One region of the Parageobacillus sp. G301 genome, then DNA from elsewhere that is predicted to be linked to it. Evidence: riboswitches for the same ligand, from Rfam matches in the RefSeq annotation. Region 1 holds a riboswitch; each other region holds the start of a gene.
What was found. A riboswitch is a leader RNA that binds a small molecule or an ion and turns the genes downstream of it on or off. The one in region 1 is predicted to bind S-adenosylmethionine.
Positions count from the first base shown of each region.

Region 1 (5,488 bases):
AACGACATGCGCTTTTTCCAGCAAATAATCGGAAAAACGTTCCGATGTCCATCCGTTCGGCACCGGAAGCCACGCAAAAAATGAACCTTTTGGGGCGTCGACATCCCAGCCAATTTGCCGCAACGCGTCAATAAGCGTATTGCGCCGCGATTCATACAGCGCGACAAGCTCTTCCACGCAGCGCTGCGAAGAAAGCAATGCGGTTGCCGCCGCTTCTTGAACAGCGCCAAACAAACTCACATATAAATGGTCTTGCAGCAAGTTAATCGCCGCAATCACGCTCTCATTTCCAACGGCAAACGCCACGCGCCAGCCCGCCATATTATATGTTTTGGAGAATGTATAAATTTCAACGCCAATTTCTTTTGCCCCCTCTGCTTGAAGAAAGCTGACCGGTTTTTTTCCGTCAAAGCCAATCGCACCGTAAGCAAAATCATGAACGACGCAAATTCCGTGTTTTGCGGCAAACGACACCGTTTCTTCAAAAAACTCCTTAGAAGCGATCGCCCCGGTTGGATTATTCGGATAGTTTAAAAACATCATTTTTGCTTTTTCCGCAATATTTGCAGGAATTTCATCATAATCAGGCAAAAACTGATTTTCCGCACGCAATGGCATCATCACCATTTCCGCGCGCGCCAGCGCAATCCCCGACCAATAATCCGGATATCCCGGGTCAGGCACGAGCACAATATCGCCTGGATTGGCTAAACATTGCGGGATCTCCACAAGACCCGCTTTCCCGCCAAACAAAACCGCCACTTCTTTTTCCGGATCAACGGCAACGCCGTATTCGCGCTCATAAAACGCAGCAACGGCGCGTTTCAAAAAGGAATACCCTTTAAATGGCGAGTATTTGTGATATTTTGGGTTCGCCACCGCTTTTTGCATCGCCTCCACGATATGCGGTGGAGTCGGCTGGTCGGGATTTCCTTGCCCTAAATTGATGATGTCATGCCCCTCCGCCATTTTTTTTGCGACTTTATCGACAAGCGAAGCAAAAAACTGTTTTGGAAGGCTCTGCAATAACTCAGATAGTGGAAATTGTTTCATCGCGTTAACACCTTCTCAAAAATTTTCTTGAAATTCTAGTGAAAAATCATATATCGTAAAAATCAAAATGTAAAGTAAAATTTTTTCGAGGTGAATGTTCATGACGATAAAAATCGCATGTCTTCAGCTAGATATCGCTTTTGGCAATCCTAATGAAAACGAACGGCGCGTTGAAAGAGAGATAGAAAAAATTTCAAAAAATCACCCAGATATTATCGTCCTTCCTGAACTATGGACGACTGGCTATGACTTAACCAGACTCGATGAGATTGCCGATGAGGGCGGTATGCGTACAAAAGCGTTCATTCAAAAACTTGCCAAGTCGCATCATGTCAATATTGTCGCTGGATCAATTGCCAGAAAAACAGATCGCGGCGTCACCAATACGATGTACATCGCCGACCGAAACGGCATCATCGTCGGCGAATATAGCAAACTCCATTTGTTCCAGCTGATGGATGAACATCTTTACTTACATCCAGGGGAAGAAATGGGATTGTTCACATTAGAAAACACTCGATGTGCAGGCGTCATTTGTTATGACATCCGCTTCCCAGAATGGATTCGCGTCCATGTGGTCCAAGGGGCGGAAGTGTTATTTGTCGTCGCCGAGTGGCCGCTTCCTCGTCTTTCGCATTGGCGTACACTGCTTGCGGCGCGCGCGATTGAAAATCAATGCTACGTCATCGCGTGCAATCGCGCTGGAAGCGATCCAAACAATGTCTTTGCCGGTCATTCGCTGGTGGTTGACCCATGGGGAGAAATCATTGCAGAAGCAAATGAAGAACCTTGTACGTTAATGGCACAAATCGATCTTCAAAAAGTAAGAGAAGTGCGAAAACAAATCCCGATTTTTGCGGACCGCAGAGCTAACGACTACATCGCTGCAGAAAAAAATTTTTTAAAAAAGAGTTGACAAATCATTTCGTGACCATGTATGATTCGTATCAAGCATAAAACTTCAAAATTGCCAACATAACGAAAATTAAAAAATTGAATATGCTGACACACTCTTATCAAGAGTTGGCTGAGGGAATTGGCCCAATGAAGCCCAGCAACCGACCGTAATACTATCGTGAGATAGGGCGCACTTTTTGGCGCCGGAAGTTCGCTACTTCCGCAGGGCACGGTGCTAAGTCCAACAGAAAGACTCGTTCTTTCTGAAAGATAAGAGGTGCGAAGATATGGAATCTTCAAGCCTCTTTCTATGCAGAAAGAGGCTTTTTAATTTACATGAAGGAGGAGTTTTACATTATGCCAATTTCTCATCCAACGGTTTATGAACCATTAACGGAACAAGGCGCAATCTCTTTGACGGTCCGTCTCGGTCTTTTTCCGGAAGGAACACCGCTTGCCTGCCGCGAAATTGGCGACGGCAACTTAAATCTTGTTTTCCGTGTTGTCGATCAGCAAACAAAGAAAGGAATTATCGTAAAACAAGCGCTCCCGTACGCAAAAGTAGTCGGTGAAAGCTGGCCGCTCACATTAAAACGCGCTGTTATTGAAAGCAATGCGCTGCGCACATTCGCAAGCTATGTTCCGCAATACGTGCCAAAAGTATACTATTCCGATGAATCTTTGGCAATTACCGTTATGGAAGATTTATCTCACTTGCAAATCGCCCGCAAAGGGTTGATTGAAGGAAAAACATATCCACTTTTATCGCAACATATTGGCGAATTTATCGCAAAGACATCGTTTTACACTTCCGACTTTGGCATGAATCAACAAGAAAAAAAACAATTAGCGCAAAGTTTTGTTAATCCGGAATTATGCAAAATTACCGAAGACCTTGTATTTACAGATCCGTTCTTTAATCATGAAACGAACAACTTTGAAGACGAGCTTCGCGATGATGTAGAAGCGCTTTGGAACGATGATAAACTCCACTTAGAAGCGGCCAAACTAAAGCGCAAGTTTTTAACCGAAGGAGATGCGCTCATCCACGGTGATTTGCATACCGGAAGCATTTTCGCCAGCGATGAAGAAACGAAAATCATTGATCCAGAGTTTGCGTTTTATGGCCCGTTCGGTTTTGACATAGGCCAATTTTTCGCAAACTTGCTGTTAAATGCGTTGTCCCGCCCAGAACAACAACAAGAGCCATTATTTGCTCATATCGACAAAACTTGGGATGTATTCTCGACAGTCTTTTCCGATCTTTGGCGCACTCACAATGTAGAACCATATGCAAAAACAGAAGGATTATTAGAAGACGTGCTGCATCACACGTTTGCTAACGCGATCGGCTTTGCCGGATGTGAAGTCATCCGCCGCACGATTGGGCTAGCACATGTCGCTGACCTTGATGGCATTGAGGATAAAGAGGAACGCTTACAAGCAAAACGTTATGCCCTTCGTCTTGGCAGAAGCCTCATTTTGCAACGTGAAACATTATCTAGCACTAAAGAAATCCGTTCCCTTTTCGCACAAACAGTGCTTGCAGCAACGAATTAACACAATGAAAGGAAGAACCATAATGGCAGAACCATTCGCAATCCCGCGCTCTGTGGAATGGAACGACACTCATATTACAATTTTGAATCAACAAAAGCTACCATTAGTGACGGAATATTTGGAATTAAAAAATATTGAAGATGTATGGGACGCAATCGCCGCGTTAAAAGTACGCGGCGCACCGGCGATCGGCATTACGGCTGCTTACGGCCTCGCTCTTTCTGCACAGCAATATGAAACAGAATCACTGGAAAAATTTAAAGAGCACGTGCGAAAGGACCGTGACTACTTAGCAAGCTCTCGGCCAACCGCAGTGAACTTGTTTTGGGCATTAGATCGGCTTGTTTCCAGCATCGCCCACGTTTCCTCTGTTAACGAAGCAAAAACGACGCTCATCCATGAAGCGATTCGCATTCAAATTGAAGATGAAGATGTATGCCGCCGTATCGGAGAACATGCGCTTTCCTTATTTCAAAACGGCGACCGCGTTTTAACCATTTGCAATGCTGGTTCGATCGCAACCGCCCGCTATGGCACTGCGCTTGCTCCGTTTTATTTAGCGAAAGAAAAAGGGATGAATCTTCATGTTTACGCGTCGGAAACTCGTCCGGTCTTGCAAGGGGCAAGATTGACGACGTGGGAATTGATGCAAGCGGGGGTAGAAGTCACTCTTATTACCGACAATATGGCAGCGCAGACGATCAAGGCGAAAAACATTACCGCTGTCATTGTCGGCGCCGACCGAATTGCCGCCAACGGTGACACTGCCAACAAAATCGGCACCTTTGGACTGGCGCTGCTCGCTAAAGCGTTTGGCATTCCATTTTATGTCGCCGCGCCATTATCGACCATTGATTTAGCAACCAAAACAGGGGAAGAAATTCCGATTGAAGAACGCAATCCAGAGGAAGTGACGCATATCGCCGGAACGCGAATCGCTCCAGAAGGCGTAAACGTTTATAATCCAGCGTTCGATGTAACACCACACGACCTTATCACGGCCATTATTACCGAAAAAGGGATCATCCGCGGCAATTATGAAACTGAACTGCCAGCACTGTTTGCAAAGGAGGATCGCCATGAAGCAATTTAGACTTAACTATTTAGTCGCATTCCTTTTTTCCATTATCGTCATCCTTAGCGGCTGCATGAATGAACAAGACGCCGTCAGTTCGAAACCGGCTAAACAAGAAAACAGCACGGCCGAAGAAGCAAGCGAAACAACAGCTGCAACAACCGAACAAGCAGATATCCCTGAAGAATTAAAAAAACCAATAAAAATTGCCGCCATTATGCAAATGTCGATCGGCACGTTTTCTTCTCAGTATATCGCTGGCGTAAAAGAACAAGTGCAAAAATTTGGCGGCGAAGTGCAAATTTACAATGCGGATAACGACTTAACGAAAATGGCTTCCTATGTCGAAACAGCCATTACGCAAAACGTCGATGCGATTCTATTAGATCACGGGCGCGCTGATGCGTTGGAAGGTCCGGTGAAAAAGGCAGTCGAAAAAGGCATTCCTGTTGTCGCATTCGATAATGATTTAAATATCCCAGGCGTAACAGTGATTGACCAAGATGACTACAGCCTTGCATGGAAAACGTTAAAAACGTTGGCTGAAGACTTAAACGGCGAAGGAGACATTGTCACCATTTGGGTTGGCGGATTTACACCAATGGAACGTCGTCATGTGATTTACGATGCGTTTAAAAAACGCTATCCGAACATCAAAGAAGTGGCGAAATTCGGTACGGCCAGCGCCAATACCGCTTTAGACACACAAACGCAAATGGAAGCGATTTTGAAAAAATATCCGAATAAAGGCGATATTGACGCAGTGTTTGCGACTTGGGATGAATTTGCCAAAGGCGCAACGCGTGCGATCGAGCAAGCGGGGCGCAATGAAATTAAAGTATATGGCATCGATTTAAGCGATGAAGATTTGCAAATGATGCAAAAGCCAAATAGCCCTTGGGT
Region 1 is NZ_BSDB01000001.1:1,350,055-1,355,542, forward strand. It holds gene QSJ37_RS06855 (pyridoxal phosphate-dependent aminotransferase) at 1-1,053, opposite strand, end outside; gene QSJ37_RS06860 (carbon-nitrogen family hydrolase) at 1,154-1,969, shown strand; SAM riboswitch class I at 2,064-2,227, shown strand; gene mtnK (S-methyl-5-thioribose kinase) at 2,308-3,510, shown strand; gene mtnA (S-methyl-5-thioribose-1-phosphate isomerase) at 3,533-4,603, shown strand; gene QSJ37_RS06875 (sugar ABC transporter substrate-binding protein) at 4,590-5,488, shown strand, end outside.

Region 2 (5,488 bases), 140 kb from region 1:
TGCTTCTCCGCCGAAATCATCGGCTGAGAGCTTCGCGCTTTGAATCATCGTTCCCATTGCGCCGTCAATAATTAATATTTTTTTTTCGAGCTGTTGCTGCAATGTGATGTTATCCATGGAGTATCTTCCTTTCTTGCGCGGCTTGTTCTTTTTCATGAATGTAGCGAACGAGTTCGACGGTCATTTCATAGCGCAAAAACGGCGTAATTAAGTAGATGCCGTTAAATAAGTCAAAAGCGGCGTCAATGAGCGATTTGGCAATCGCGATTCCTTCGCGCGCCGATTGAACTGGGTCGTTCGCGCATGCCGCCATGCGGGAGCGGATTTCATCAGAAAGCGTAATTCCCGGCACTTCATGGTGAAGGAAATCGGCGTTGCGCGCGCTCACTAGCGGCATAATGCCAATGTAAATCGGCGTCTCAAGATGCTTCGTCGCTTCATACACCTCTTCGATTTGCCGCTCGGAATAAAGCGGCTGGGTGATAAAATAATGGGCGCCGCATTGAATTTTTTTCTCCAGACGCTCTACAGCCTTATCTAAATGGCGGACGTTCGGGTTAAAGGCCGCGGCAATCGAGAAGTTTGTTTTTTGCCCGAGCGGTTTTCCGGAATACGAAAGCCCTTCGTTAAATTGGCGAATGAGCCGGATTAAATCAAAGGACGATAAATCATAAACGGATGTCGCACCAGGAAAATCGCCGATTTTCGATGGGTCTCCGGTAATGGCGAGCACATCGGTGATGCCGAGCGTATGCAAGCCCATGAGGTGCGACTGCAAGCCGATTAAATTGCGGTCGCGGCAGGTAATATGAATAAGCGGACGGATGCCGAGCTGCTCTTTGACGATGGAGCCGAGCGCCATGTTGCTGATTCGTGGAGTTGCCAGCGAGTTATCAGCCAATGTCAACGCATCAATGTTCGCTTCTTTCAGCGCTTTGGCGCCTTCTAAAAATTTCGCGATCCCTAATTTTTTCGGCGGGTCAAGCTCGACGATCACCGAGCGCCGCTTACGTACGATATCTTGCAGCGGCGGTACGGCATTTGGTTCGTTTGTTTGGATAGAAATCGGAACATGACGTTGTTTAACGACTTTTTCTGTAATTGGTGTCCGATCGGTTAAGGCATTTGCTATCGCTTCGATATGTTTCGGCGTCGTGCCGCAGCACCCTCCAATCAGGCGCACGCCTTGCTCACGGAAGGCAAGCGCTGTTTCTTTAAAATAATCGGTGTTTGTTTCATAGATAAGCCGTCCGTCGCGATAATCCGGCAAGCTTGCGTTCGGATACGCGGAAAGAAACGCTTTTTTCGGCAGCGGCACTTCCTCGAGCGAACGAATCATATGATATGGACCGAGACGGCAATTTAGACCGATGACATCGGCTCCCAACTGCTCCAAGCGCGCCAACGCTTCAGAAAGGGGAGTGCCGTCTTGCAAGACGCCAACTTCGTGGAGGGAGACGTGCGCGATAATCGGCTTATCCGTTTCTTTGCGCGCGATTGCAAGAACCGTCTCTAATTCTTCTAAATCGTAATACGTCTCGAGCAACAAGCCGTCGATGTCCTCATTTAAAAGCACAAACAATTGCTCGCGAAACGTCCGCTTTACCTCTTCGATGGAAACGGCGCTTTTATTGATGCTCCGTAATCCGCCGATCGTTCCAAGCACATAGGCTTTATTTCCCGCCGCCTTTTTGGCGAGCCTTACTGCCGCGCGGTTAATGGATGGCACTTCATCTTCCAATCCGTAGCGGGCAAGTTTGACATAGTTGGCGCCATATGTATTCGTTTGGATTACTTCTGCGCCCGCGGCGATATATGCTTCATGAATGTGAATGATGTCTTCCGGTTTTGATAAATTTAGTTCTTCAAAACATCGGTCGACGCCGTGCGAGTATAATAGCGTTCCCATCGCGCCATCGGCGATGAGGATGCGTTCTTTTAAATCTTGCAAAAGCCCCACGCTCATTCCCCCGTTCTATGAAGATAGTAAAAGAAAAAAGCCTTCTATAAGAAGAAGACTTTTTATGTATCGTCTCTTCTTATCTTCCAGGCGCTTTCGCCTGTCTGGATTTAGCACCTTGACTTCCGCCAGGTTGCTGAGGGTTCACCGGGCCAGTCCCTCCCCCTCTCTTGATAAGAAATTCGTTATGAAGTTGTAGTCAAACGCTTCAACGATATAGTTAATATATAATGTAAAGCATTTTCTGAAAATATTCAATATAATGGAATCGTTTTCAAGAAAATATTCTATCCTCAATAGAAAAAAGCATAATGCTTAAAAAGTAGTGTTGTTCACTATAGTGAACGTATATGATTGGAATCAATGACTAGGTAGTAGTGGCATTCATTCTCCCCGATATTGATGAAACGATGTTCCATATCAGCTTCGTAGTACATCGAATCTCCTTCTTCGAGGTCATATGACTGGGTTCCGAGCACGACTCTTAACTTACCTTTAGCTACAGATATATACTCTTTTACTCCTTTTTTATGCTTTGGAAAAATACCGGACTCTTGTTTTGGCGGAATCCGATTGAAAACAAACTCAATTCCTTTTGATGGAAAAGAAGGGGATAAAAGATGCCGCTCAAAGCCGCTCCGTTCGTCTTTATATACATATCGTTCATCTTTTCTAATGATAATGACTTCGCTTTGCTCATCTTCCCCTAATAATTGTGAAAGAGTCATATCTAACCCTTCAGCGATCTGGCAAGCTACTTGAATCGTTGGATTTTTTTCTCCTCTCTCGATTTGCGATAACATCGAACGGCTAACCCCGCAGCGCTCCGATAATGCCTGGAGTGAAAGAGATTTACGCTTTCTCGCTTCTCGCACGTTTTTTCCAAAATTCATGACTGTCTTTCACCTCTCATTATATATTACACTATAGTGGAAATTTTGTCTTGACTTACAGTTTTTCTGTAGAGAATAATATATATATCCACTATAGTGGATAAAAGGGGAGGGGGGAATGTTCCATGCATGATGTGATTCATTTCTTATTAGCAGGGTTACCGATTTTATTCGCTCTTATTTGCTTGGTTTGGCTGAAAATGCCGGCGATGTACACCGCTGTCTGTTCGTATGGATTGGCTTTCGTATTGGCTTTTTTTTCTTTTGATGCATCGGTGCAGGATTTGCTTCATTCCTCTATTCGCGGCATATTGTTGTCCGGTACGGTTATTTATGTATTAGTGTTTGGGCTGCTTTTATACAACTTGCTGAATGAAAGCGGGGCAATGGATAGGATGTCTTACGGTTTATCACGCTTTTGCCGCTCAAAAGCAGAACAGGGGCTGCTTATTTCTGCCGCTTTAGGTCCTTTTCTAGAAGCGGTCAGCGGCTTTGGCATCGCTGTGGTGATCGCTGCCCCATTATATCTTTCGCTAGGATTTTCAGCGAAGAAGACAATGATGTTATCATTATTGACGCAGTCGGCCGTGCCGTGGGGAGCGCTTGCCATCGGTACGGTCATTAATGCAGAGTTGTCCGGAGTTCCTTTACATCAATTGGGGGAGTATAGCGCGATGGCAAGTGCGCCGCTATTTCTTTTTTATGCGGTTGTTATTGTGGCCATTAGCGGCGGCAAAAAGGCGATAAGACAATATTTTGATTCCATTATTGTCGTTTCGTTCGTGTTGTCATTTGTGACATGGGCTTCCAGCGTGTATATATCTACCGAACTGGCGGGCGTATTGGCGGGAGGAGCTGCCGCTTTTTTGCTCATTGTCTATTGGAAACTAAAGGCGTTGATCAGCCAAAAGAGGAGAAAGGCCGCTGCGGTGCATGTAGTTATTGGGAGGGGAAACTTTTGGAAGGCAATGGTACCATATGCCGTTTTAACAATATATATATTCGTTTCTCATTTCTCTGCTGCATGTAAGAGAATCGTTACAAGCATCCTCGTTATTCAATGGCCGGAATATCATTTTCGGTTGGAGCTGTTGTATAGCCCAGGTTTTGCCCTGTTCCTTGCTTCGCTGACAGCGATATGGCTATATCGGCTGACCAGCGTTCAACTAAAAACCTGTGCAGGAAAAACCATCAAACAAGTATATCCCGCCGTAATAGCAACAACGGGTTTTATCGCGATGTCGAGCGTGATGGAAGGATCGGGAATGACGAATTTCCTGGCCGCACATATTGCTGCACTAGTAGGCTCGTGGTTTATCATCGCTTCTCCGCTCATCGGTGCGATCAGCGGATTTATGAGCGGCAGCAACAGCGCGGCTAACGCCATGTTTTCCCATTTTCAAAGCACGATGGCTGAGCAATTACATAGTCCCGCACTATTATATGCCACCGCACAAAACGTCTCCGCATCGAACATGACCATGGCATCTCCATCGAGAATCGCTTTAGCGGCCTCTATCACTAACCAGTCTGGACAGGAAGGACAGTTTGTGCGAGACATTCTTCCAATTGCTTTTGCTGCTTTACTGGTCATTACGTCTAGTATTGTTGGGCTGGGGTTTTTTCTTTGAATAATTGTGTCTAAAATGCATAATGGAAATAGATGGAAAGGGTATGAAAAAAGATGCTACGGGCGCTTAGTGCCCGTAGCATCACGTTTTTATCGATAATTGACAAATTGCACATCAATCGGCAAGTCCGCTTCGCGAATCGCGGCGATGACCTTTTGCAAGTCATCTTTGCTTTTGCCGCTGACGCGGATTTGATCGTCCTGTACTTGGCTTTTCACTTTCAGGCCAGTGTTTTTAATGATCGTATTGATTTTTTTCGCGTTTTCTTTATCGATGCCTTGCACAAGTTTGGCGCGCTGGCGCACTGTGCCCCCAGAAGCTGGCTCAATTTTGCCGTATTGGATGTTTTTCGTCGGCACGCCGCGTTTAATGAGCTTGCCGATGAGCACGTCTTTTAGCTGCTCTAATTTAAATTCATCGTCGGAAATAAGGATGAGTTCGTCTTTGTCTAGCGAAATGTCGCTTTTGCTGCCTTTAAAGTCATAGCGGTTTTTAATTTCTTTCATCGCGATGTTGATCGCATTGGTGACTTCCGATAAGTCGACTTTCGATACAATATCAAAGGAACTTTCTTTCGACATACACAACCTCCAGCATTTTTTATTTTATTATAGTAAAATGTGGCAAGGGACACAACAAGAAAAGGAGGGGAAGCCGAACGCCGATGCAAGTGTCCTTGTGATGCAGGGAAAAGCTGCGTTTTATGCAGAATTGTCCATTGGAGTGGGGAATAATAAGCGTGAAAATATAGACAAAGGAAGAGGTTGCGATGAAACGATTAATTCCTGGAGAAATCATGACATTAACGGTAAAACGGAAAATGCCGTTTGGCTACTTTTTAACGAATGGCATGGAGGAAGTGCTGCTGCATAAAAGCGAAGCGAATACAGCACTTGAGAAGGATGACGAGGCAACGGTATTTTTATATCATGACCACGACGGGCGGCTGTACGCCACCATGAAAATGCCAAAAATCACGAACCACAAATACGACTGGGTTGAAG
Region 2 is NZ_BSDB01000001.1:1,487,756-1,493,243, reverse strand. It holds gene metH (methionine synthase) at 1-117, opposite strand, end outside; gene QSJ37_RS07615 (bifunctional homocysteine S-methyltransferase/methylenetetrahydrofolate reductase) at 110-1,960, opposite strand; SAM riboswitch class I at 2,037-2,140, opposite strand; gene QSJ37_RS07610 (helix-turn-helix domain-containing protein) at 2,296-2,853, opposite strand; gene QSJ37_RS07605 (L-lactate permease) at 2,979-4,484, shown strand; gene QSJ37_RS07600 (YajQ family cyclic di-GMP-binding protein) at 4,574-5,065, opposite strand; gene QSJ37_RS07595 (CvfB family protein) at 5,254-5,488, shown strand, end outside.
Region 2: linked by a shared signal. The riboswitch ahead of QSJ37_RS07615 (bifunctional homocysteine S-methyltransferase/methylenetetrahydrofolate reductase) and the one ahead of mtnK (S-methyl-5-thioribose kinase) in region 1 are both predicted to bind S-adenosylmethionine.

Region 3 (5,488 bases), on a different contig from region 1:
AGAAAATATTTGCCGGCATTAGCAACTGGTGAAAAAATTGCTGCATATGCGTTAACAGAGCCTGGTTCTGGTTCAGACGCGTTAGGAGCAAAAACGACAGCAAGATTAAATGCGGAAGGTACACATTATATTTTAAACGGTGAAAAACAATGGATTACGAACGCTGGGTTTGCGGATGTATTTGTCGTATACGCAAAAGTAGACGGCGAACATTTCTCCGCGTTCATTGTCGAGCGTGGCTTCCCTGGTGTTTCTACTGGACCGGAAGAAAAGAAAATGGGAATTAAAAGCTCTTCGACACGTACATTAATTTTACAAGACGTGCCTGTTCCGAAAGAAAACTTGCTTGGGGAAGTTGGAAAAGGCCATGTTATAGCGTTCAACATCTTAAACATCGGCCGTTATAAGCTAGGAGTCGGTGCGGTTGGCGGTGCAAAACGGGCTCTGGAAATTACGCTTCAATATGCGAACCAACGTCAACAATTTAAACAACCGATTTCTAAGTTTACATTAACACAAGAAAAATTTGCGACAATGGCATCCCGGTTGTACGCAACAGAAAGTTCCGTCTATCGTACGGTCGGTTTATTTGACGAACGGATGAGCCTTCTTGATGAGGAAAAAGCAAAAGACGGAAAAGAAATTGCGAAATCGATTGCTGAATATGCCATCGAATGCTCGCTAAACAAATTTTTCGCAACAGAAACATTAGATTGTATTGTTGACGAAGGTGTACAAATTCACGGCGGTTATGGATTTATGCAAGAATACGAAATTGAGCGGGCTTATCGTGACTCTCGGATCAACCGTATTTTTGAAGGAACGAATGAAATTAACCGTCTATTAGTTCCTGGAATGTATTTGAAAAAAGCAATGAAAGGCGAACTGCCGCTTCTTCAAAAAGCGCAACAGCTTCAAGAAGAATTAATGATTCTTATGCCGGAAGAAGTTGGTGACGGCGTACTTGAACAAGAAAAATATTTAGTACGCAACGCGAAAAAAATCGCATTAATGGTGACGGGATTAGCAGCACAAAAATTCGGTCCAAAATTGGAAAATGAACAGGAAATTTTAGTAAACATTGCCGACATTGTTGCGAATATTTACGCGATGGAATCTGCTCTGCTTCGCACAGAAAAAGCAATTAAAAACTCCGGAGTAGAGAAAAACAAACAAAAACTTCTTTATACGCAAATTTTCTGCCAGGAAGCGTTTAACGAAATCGAGGCGCACGCGAAAGAAACCATTATCGCAGTAGAGCAAGGCGATATGTTGCGTATGATGTTGGCCGCTTTGCGTAAATTGACGCGCTATACTCCAATCAATATCATCGCGAAAAAACGTGAAGCGGCAGCGGCGCTCATTGAAGCAGAACGTTATATTGTGTAATAATGGAAAGTACCAGGTTTTATCCTGGTACTTTCGTTTGCAAAGGATGGTGCAATATGTCGTTAACCTTTTATTGGTATCCAAAGTGCGGCACATGCCGAAAAGCGAAAAAATGGCTCGATGAGCATGGCATCACGGTGCAGGAAGTACATATTGTCGAAAAACCGCCGACAAAAGAGGAATTGACAGAACTTTATCGCAAGAGCGGGCTTCCACTGAAAAAATTTTTTAACACAAGTGGTATGAAATATCGCGAGTTAGGGTTAAAAGATAAAGTGAATACTGCTTCGGAAGAGGAACTTCTTGAGCTTCTTGCTTCCGATGGCATGTTGATCAAGCGCCCGATCTTAACGGATGGAAATCATGTCATCGTCGGATTTAACGGAGAGCAATACGAAAAATTCTTTAAACAAATGTAACGAATTCAGTGAGTTTTTTGGCAAAATCGGTTATTATTAAAAAGAATACAATATTAAAAAGAATATAAATTAATGGAGGGGTGCGATTATGAATACACCGAAGGAATTACGCTATTCAGAAGAACATGAGTGGGTGCGTGTCGAAGGAGATAAAGTGCGCATCGGTATTACTGATTTTGCACAATCGGAGCTAGGTGACATCGTTTTTGTTGAATTGCCAGAAGTAGGTGCAGAAATTACAGCAAACGAGCCATTCGGCAGCGTCGAATCAGTGAAAACTGTTTCTGAACTTTATGCGCCAATTAGCGGTAAAGTAGTAGAAGTGAATGAAGAATTAAATGATAATCCAGAATATGTGAATGAATCACCGTATGAAAAAGCATGGATGATCGTTGTCGAGCCTTACGATATGAGCGAGATCGACAATTTATTAACAGCAGAGCAATATGAAGAAATGGTAAAAGAAGGATAATAATAGACCCAATCACCACGGTTGATCACGCGAACGATGGGCACCCTATACATAAAGAGGTTTGCAAAGGGTGCCCGTATGGCAGCGGAAACAAAGTATTAGAACATGATTTAATATGAGGGACATGTTTCTCTGTCGCAAGTTAGCAACAAAATAGACGAATTGATAAGCAAATAACCATCACCGTTGGACCAGATCAACAGTATGTCGATTGCGACGGTGAGGCTGGTTGGGGTCAAAAGCAACGGTGCTATGCCGTTGCTTTTCTTCTTTATTTTGCAAAAACGACTATAGCCTCGTTTCCTTTCCTTATCCATGTGGAAACCATCGTACTGTTTTTCCATATAATAAATGAATGACATTTTCAACTAATCAGGTGATAATAATGATAGAAATCGAAAAAGTGATTATTGTGGAAGGGCGTTCCGACAAACAAAAAATTGAAAACATTATTAATGAACCAGTTGAAATTATTTGTACAAACGGGACGATTAGTGATGCCAGACTGGAAGAACTGATTGAGGAGCTCTATTATAAAGAAGTGTATATATTAGTGGATGCCGATGAAGCGGGGGAAAAATTACGAAAACAGTTTCGCCGTGAATTTCCTGAAGCGGAACATATATATATTGACCGAATGTACCGTGAAGTAGCTGCAGCGCCGAATTGGCATATTGCCCAAGTATTATTACGCGCAAACTTTGATGTCCATTACGATTATTTATTAAAAAGGTGAAAGCAGCAATGAAAAAATTAGAGTTACCAGAAATAGATGACATTATTAATAAAAAAGATATGGCTTGTCTTTATGTATATACACCGATGTGCGGCACTTGCCAGCTTGCGGAGCGGATGCTCCAGGTTGTCGAAGAACTATTTCCGCATATTCCATTTTACAAGACCGATATTAATTATATGCCAGAGCGTGCGGTTGCATGGAAAATTGAAAGTGTTCCATGCCTTCTTTTATTTGATCGCGGCAATATTGTTAAAAAATTATACGCGTTTCATTCTGTACCGTATTTATACGAAACAATAAAGGAAATGTTGCCTCAGAATTAGAAAAATGAACAGATGTTGTTCATTCTCTCCTCCCCTTAAAGTTGACAGCGCAAGAACTAAAATAAACGGTTATTTGACTTCGTTTGACATATTTCTTGGGAAATGATGAGAATATTGCCTATTTTCCAGACGATTTGTCGAGATTTTTATAAAGGATTCTCCTTTTTTTTATGGAAATGAATGAAGTGACAGGATAATGGGGGAGGCGGGTATAAAATGGATATGCGTGAATTAGTAGGACAGCTTACAGAACGAATTCAAAAATTAAATCATTTATCACCGATTTTACCAGAAGAAGAGTTATACGTTCAGTTTGAATGTGAAACAGAAACAGCGGTTGTTGCGATTTCTAAATATAAAATCGGTCAAAAGGAAAAGATAGATGAACGTCGGCTAGTGACCATTCGAGGATCGAAAGAGGCGCTGGAATCATTGATAAATGGAAGGTTAAAATTACAACAACAAATTCGGCTTCGAGAAGTGCACATTTCTGGAAGTTTCCGTCATATGTTGCTTCTGGAGTCTCTGTTTCATTTGTCAAAACCGTATCGCTATGTTTGCTAAATACCATATTTCTTTATTTTTAATTTTTATAAAAAAATGAATTGACAATTAAGAATAATAATAGTATTATTCAGAAAAAACGGTATATATCATTCTTATCAAGAGAGGTGGAGGGACTGGCCCAATGAAGCCCGGCAACCGGTTGTTTCAACACGGTGCTAATTCCAGCAGAGCGAATTGCTCTGAGAGATAAGAAGAGTGCATCCCCCCTCTCTTCTTAGAAGAAGGGGGTTTTATTATAAAAGGTAAAGGGGAGAGAGTTTCAATGAGTGAAAAACAATACCGTTTCGAAACAGTAGCCATTCATGGCGGATTAAAGCCTGATCCTGCCACTGGTGCGCGTGCGGTTCCTATTTATCAATCGAACGCCTATTTATTTGCCAATACGGATCATGCTGCGAACCTTTTTGGTCTAAAAGAAGAAGGATATATTTATACACGCATTCACAATCCTACGGTTACCGTATTGGAAGAAAGGGTGGCACAGCTGGAAGGCGGAGTGGGCAGTCTTGCTCTCGCCAGCGGAATGGCCGCCATTACACTGGCCATTTTGAATATCGCCGGAGCTGGGGATGAAATTGTATCGGCATCTACGTTATATGGCGGTACATATAATTTGTTCGTCAATACATTGCCGAAATACGGAATTAAAACCCACTTTGTCGATCCGTCTAATCCGGAAAATTTCCGAGCAGCGATTACACCAAAAACGAAAGCAATTTTCGCCGAAACGATTGGCAACCCTAGTTTGCACATATTAGATATTGAAGCGGTGGCGCAAATCGCTCGTGAAGCGGGAATTCCGCTCATTATCGACAACACATTTGCCACTCCTTATTTGTGCAGACCAATTGAACATGGGGCGAATATCGTGATCCATTCCGCCACAAAATGGCTTGTTGGGAATGGGACGACCTTAGGCGGCATCATTGTTGATGGTGGTAATTTTGACTGGAATTCGCCGAAGTTTCCAGGATTTATTACTCCTGATCCAAGCTATCACAACATTGTGTATGCTGAGGCGTTTGGGCCTGCTGCATACATTGTCAAAGCTCGCGTGCAGTTGCTCCGCGATTTAGGTCCAGCGATTAGCCCATTTAATGCCTTTCAAATTCAGCTTGGTCTTGAAACATTGCATGTACGTATGAAAGAACATATTGCGAATACAAGAAAAATCGTCGAGTATTTAGATCGTCATCCAGCGATAGAGTGGGTGCTTTATCCAGAACATGACAGTCATCCAGCAAAAGAACTGGCGAAAAAATATTTGCCAAAAGGAGCTGGTTCCATCGTTGTATTTGGCGTAAAAGGCGGCAGAGAAGCAGGAGCGAAATTGATCAACAGTGTAAAATTATGGTCGCATGTTGCCAACGTTGGCGACGCGAAAAGTTTAATTATCCACCCGGCAAGCACCACACATCAACAGCTAAACGAAGAAGAACTAAAATCATCTGGAGTGACAGAAGATTTAGTTCGCTTATCTGTCGGCATCGAAAATGTCGATGACTTAATTGAAGATTTAGAACAGGCAATTGCGGCCGCTACCGGAATTACATCTGATGTTTCCGTCTCATAATCACAA
Region 3 is NZ_BSDB01000002.1:560,680-566,167, forward strand. It holds gene QSJ37_RS11465 (acyl-CoA dehydrogenase family protein) at 1-1,389, shown strand, start outside; gene QSJ37_RS11470 (arsenate reductase family protein) at 1,446-1,808, shown strand; gene gcvH (glycine cleavage system protein GcvH) at 1,897-2,280, shown strand; gene QSJ37_RS11485 (toprim domain-containing protein) at 2,666-3,016, shown strand; gene QSJ37_RS11490 (thioredoxin family protein) at 3,025-3,342, shown strand; gene QSJ37_RS11495 (SCP2 sterol-binding domain-containing protein) at 3,559-3,906, shown strand; SAM riboswitch class I at 3,999-4,102, shown strand; gene QSJ37_RS11500 (O-acetylhomoserine aminocarboxypropyltransferase/cysteine synthase family protein) at 4,172-5,482, shown strand.
Region 3: linked by a shared signal. The riboswitch ahead of QSJ37_RS11500 (O-acetylhomoserine aminocarboxypropyltransferase/cysteine synthase family protein) and the one ahead of mtnK (S-methyl-5-thioribose kinase) in region 1 are both predicted to bind S-adenosylmethionine.

Region 4 (5,488 bases), 410 kb from region 1:
GCGGCGCCGAAAGCGTTGTCGAATAGTGGATTGATTGTGTTAGGCACTTATTTTGGACTGTCGTTTACAAAAGAAACGCTATTAACGATTGCGCCATATATTGTTCCGTTTCTCGTTGCCACCGCATTGCTAATTGCTATTAACATTATAAACAGCATCGCGGTGACGAAATGGACACATATTGATAAAGTGACAAGTGTGTTTGCATCTGTTCCTGGCGGGCTGTCGGAAATGGTTGCCGCAAGTGAGTCGTTGAACGCGAATACTGCTTTAGTAACCATTTTCCAAACGATTCGTTTATTAACGGTCGTTTTTCTTGTGCCAACAGTCGTTGTCCATTGGTTGAACGGACACGCGTCGCCAGGAAACGCAACCGCTCAGGCGGCAGCTGTCTCTTCCGATGGTCATTACACTTGGTTTTTGTTAAGTATTTTCGGTGCGCTTCTTTTACGAAACATCATTCCGGCAGCATACGTCGTCGGGCCGCTTGCCGTAACGGCAGTTATGCATGCGGCTGGTGTGAACCTGCCGTTACTGCCTGTATGGTTGATTATTTTGGCGCAAATTAGTGTCGGAATAAACATGGGAGAACGCATTACCTTAGAAGATATTAAGCTTGGCGGAAAATTTAGCTGGGTATATTTCTTGCTTGCGTTAGTATTAATTGCTCTATCGTTCGGATGTGGCTACGTATTTGCGGAATTAACCGATCTTCCGCTGTCGACCGCGCTGTTGAGTCTTGCGCCAGGAGGACTTGTGGAAATGGTATTAACGGCGCAAACGGTCGGAGGAGATCCAGCGATTGTCAGCTCCTTGCAATTTGTACGTCTTCTTCTTGTCATTATCGTCGTACCGAACGTGCTGAAATGGGTATTTCGAAAATTTCCATATATCACCGAAACATCATGAAAAAACCGCTCTGTTTAAAGCTGAACAGAGCGGTTTTAGTTGTTAAGAGTCCAACAAGCATCTCCGCTTTTCTTACTTAGCCGGTTCATAAAATTCGATCCATTCACCATCCGGTCCAAGAAAGAACAAATATTTCGCCCCGTTTGGCAGCGTCGTAATCTCTTCCCATACAAGCGGAACGCCGAGCGATTGAATCCGTTCTTTTTCTTGTTCAATTCCTTCAACGGTAAAGGCGACGTGATGCACTTTTCCTTCCGTCGGCAAATTCGGATTATACCCTTCGATCAATTCGACAATGACTGAGCCATCCAACCCTAAAAACGCCAATTTCATTGTACCGTTCGTATGCGTCATCTCGCTAAGTAGTTCCAATCCGACTACCTCTTGATAAAACTTTTTCGATGTTTCGATGTCTTTTACTTGAATGCCGACGTGTTCAAATTTTTTTACTGCCATTATGTTTCTCCCCTTTTTCCATTATTTTCAAGATTGTGAAAATACCGATCGCAAATATGGAGTCATATGTACGATCGAAATTCCTTTTTCCTCTAATTCGCAAAAAATGTAGCGGTCAAGCGCATAAGGGCCAGCGGCTTTCCATTCTTCCACTTCCGCAAATGTCAGAAGAAGCGAAAACATCTTCCCTTGCGTATATCCGTATAGATGGAAAACATTTTGGCTGCTATCAAAATGAATCGCTGCCTGTCGGTCAAATTGCAAAAGCTGTTTTTGGACACAACGGGCGACATGGGAAGCAAACGATGCTACCGTTAAGTGTGCCGCCATATAGCTGCGAATCAAATCATTTTCGCGCAATCGACATTCCCACCTCCTTCTTTGCACATACATAAAAACCCCTTTCGCCATGAATGATGCGAAAGGGGGTAACCGTTCTTATCATCCAAAGCGAAAGACGCTTTGCGGGTTGGAGCACCTTGCGTAATACGCAGGTTGCTGTGGAGTCATAGAGCCCGATCTCTCGTCCACTCTTGATAAGACTGTATGCAGTTTGTTTTTATCTTATCATGGTGCCATTGTGATGACAATCATTTTTTGATTTTCACAAACGAGGAAGGGAGAGCAAAGGCGCTCTCCCCTCTTTTTATTATTGCGCTACTTCTGGTTTTTCGGAAGTGACACCAACATCTTTCCATGTTAATTTTGAGCTAGGGTCGACGGTAAAGTTTTTCACACGATTGTTTACCGCATAAATAATCGAGCGGTACAGAGTCGGGATGACAGGTACTTCTTCATTCATCAGCGCTTGCCATTCGTTGTAAATTTTCTTGCGGTATTCTTTATCGAATGCTTGCTCGGAATGTCCTTTTTCTAACAATTCATCATTTTTCTCGTTCACCCATCGAGAATAGTTAAACATCACATCGCGTCCATATAATCCATACGGGTCCACATCGGTTCCAGTGTACCACGCCGCGGCGAACACATCGACTTTCGGGTTATCTTTTTCAACCATGTCATAGAACGAGTTGAATTCCGCCAAGCGGCCATCAACCAGTTGCACATTCAAACCGACGTCTTTCCAGCATTGCATGTAAAATTTCGCCAGCGGTTCGGCAATATCCCCGCCGCTCATTGACAGGAAGTTAATCGTAAACTTCTTGCCGTTTGGATCTTCACGGAAGCCGTCGCCATCGACATCTTTATATCCTGCTTCATCCAGCAATTTTTTCGCCTTTTCTGGATCATACGTATATCCTTTTGCGTTTTTATCATGGTATCCTGGGAAGGATGGCGGAATTAACGTCGTTGCCGGGAAGCGTAAACCGTGATAAAGTCTGTCTGCGACTTCCTTGTTATTAATCGCGTATGCCATCGCTTGGCGAAGCTTTTTGTTTTGGAATTTTGGATTATCCATCACGTTTTCTTGCTTCTTCGCATCCCAGTGGCCGAGTTTAAAACCGATGTAGTTGTAAGCTAAATCAATTTTGCCGACAAATTGAATGTTTTTTGTCCCTTTCGCGTTGACATATTGATCTGTCGGGAATTCCGCAATGTCAATCTCGCCTTTTTTAAGAGCTTGCAATACGACTTGCGGGCTGACGACTTTTAAAATAACGCCTTTTAAGTTCGGCTTTCCGGCCCAATAATCGTCGTTGCGGACGAATTCGACCGATTCGCCTGGAACGATCTTTTTCACTTTAAATGGACCAAAACCAATTGGGTTTTTGCGGATTTTATCCGATTTCGCCAAATCTTTAATCGGAACATCTTTTAAATAATGTTTTGGAAGCGGATATGCCCAAATGCCTGTCAGCACAGATGGATTGGCATGTTTCCATGTAATGGTTAATGTTTTGTCATCAATGACTTTAATTCCGGAAATTTTGTCCGCTTTTCCGCTGTGGTATTCCTCCATGCCGACAATATCTTGAATGAGCGCGTCTCCGTAGCGGACGCCCGTATAATCTTTATGGCCGATGACTAAGTAAGCGTATTCTAAATCTTCCGCTTTCACAGGCTCACCGTCATGCCATTTGACATTATCTTTAATTTTGATCGTTATCGTTTTTTTATCATCGGAAAGTTCGTATGTCGCCGCGCCATCGTTCGTAATTTCATAGTCTCCGTTTGTACGGAAAAGTGATTCATCGAAAAACTGCAAAATTTCTGCATCCGGTTGCCCTGTGTAAAACGCATAGCTAAGCGTTCCTTCAAATGGTGTATCGGATACTAATCCATATTTTAATACACCATCATCTACGATTTTTCCGTCATTTTTGACGGTCATTGGGAATTTGCTGATGTCTTCCTTTTGCGCCGTTTGATTTTTGTTGTCTTTGTTGTTTGTGGAGTTGCTGCTGCACGCCGTTAATCCTAATAAAAGGACAACGAGCACCACAAAAAACTTCCACTGCCATTTTTTTCTCACTGTTTTTCTCCCCCTTTATCCTAATCGTTGTCTTGCATCCGCCGCGCGTTTTAACGCTTGGCCGATAAAATTTATACACAACATCATTACTAAAATAAGCAATGATGCTGGCAGCCAAACCCACCATTTATTTTGCAAAACATCCGGATTCATTGCATAGCTGACCAGCGTCCCTAGACTTGGCGTGCTTTCCGGCAATCCAAAGCCTAAATAGCTTAAGCCTGATTCAATTCCAATATTCCCGGCAAGGTTTAATGTTAAGTTTACGATGATGATCGAACTTAAATTAGGTAGAATTTGAAAAATAATAATTTTCCAATCTGGCGTACCGAGCGTTTTCGATGCACTTACGTAGTCCAATTCCCTCTCCGCCAGCGTTTTCGCTCGAATAAGCCGCGCCTTTCCTGTCCATAAAAAGGCACTCATAATCAGAATAAACGTAAAAACATTATATTTAGGCACAATCGCCACAAATACGATCACAATCATTAAAAATGGCAGCACAAGGATAAAATCGATAATACGCATGATAATATTATCAATAACTCCCCCATAATATCCGGCAATAAGGCCAACCGTAAGCCCGATCAAACCAGTGATCAGCGTGATTGCTAAACCAATGGTAAATGAATTTCTTGCACCGATAATAAGCTGCCCGAAAATATCCCTTCCCCCATAATCCGTGCCGAGCCAATGCTCTGCGGACGGCGGGGAGTAGATAGCCAGCAGGTCCACTTTGACAATTTCGTCTTGGTCTAATAATAATGAAGCTCCATATACAACGATCAAAATCAAGGAAAGAAGAATGAGAGAACCAAAAGCTAACTTATCCTTCACCAATTCACGCCACATAATAGAGAGACTTGAAGGACTTTTTTCATTTTTTGCATGGATATCGCCTAGTTCCGCTTTCATCATTGTGTCCCCCATTCCATTACTCAATGCGAATACGTGGATCAACAGCGCTTAAGATAATATCGGATAAAAGCGTCCCGATTAAGGTAGCAAGGCCGGAAATCATCACGAGTGCGGTAACAACGCTGTAATCCCGCTGCAGAATCGATTGCAAAAACAATTGTCCAATCCCTGGATAACTAAAAATAGATTCGAGAAAGATCGATCCGCCAATTAATCCTGTAATCTCATATCCTAAGAAAGCAGCAATCGGCAAAAACGAATTTCGTAAAATATGACGCCAATAAATGCTTGATTCCGGCACTCCTTTTGCGCGCGCGGTTTTAACAAAATCTTTCAGCTTTGTATCGATAATTTCACTGCGCAAATATTGAATCGTCCCGACCGTATTGATCAGCGCTCCAGACAGAGCCGGAAGCAAAAGATGGTTCAGCTTGCTTACATAATAGTCAAACGTTCCTTTTTCCACTTGAATATCGACGCTTCCTCCCGTCGGAAACCATCCTAGTTTGAACCCAAAAATAAACAACATAATTAACGCAAAAATAAACAACGGTGTTGCAAAGCTAACGTAGCTGTATCCAACGATTAACTTATCCGCCCAAGAGTCGGTCCATCTTCCCGAAATAATTCCTAAAGGAATCGCGATTATATACGTTAGTATTAAAATCGCGGCAGATAACAAAATCGTATTCCACATTCGCCCAGCTAGCAAATCGTTGACAGGCTGCTGATGAGTATAGGACATGCCAAGATCTCCATGCAGCAAGTTTT
Region 4 is NZ_BSDB01000001.1:942,986-948,473, forward strand. It holds gene QSJ37_RS04770 (AbrB family transcriptional regulator) at 1-909, shown strand, start outside; gene QSJ37_RS04775 (VOC family protein) at 982-1,365, opposite strand; gene QSJ37_RS04780 (hypothetical protein) at 1,393-1,725, opposite strand; SAM riboswitch class I at 1,801-1,908, opposite strand; gene opp4A (oligopeptide ABC transporter substrate-binding protein) at 2,015-3,799, opposite strand; gene QSJ37_RS04790 (ABC transporter permease) at 3,815-4,717, opposite strand; gene opp4B (oligopeptide ABC transporter permease) at 4,734-5,488, opposite strand, start outside.
Region 4: linked by a shared signal. The riboswitch ahead of QSJ37_RS04780 (hypothetical protein) and the one ahead of mtnK (S-methyl-5-thioribose kinase) in region 1 are both predicted to bind S-adenosylmethionine.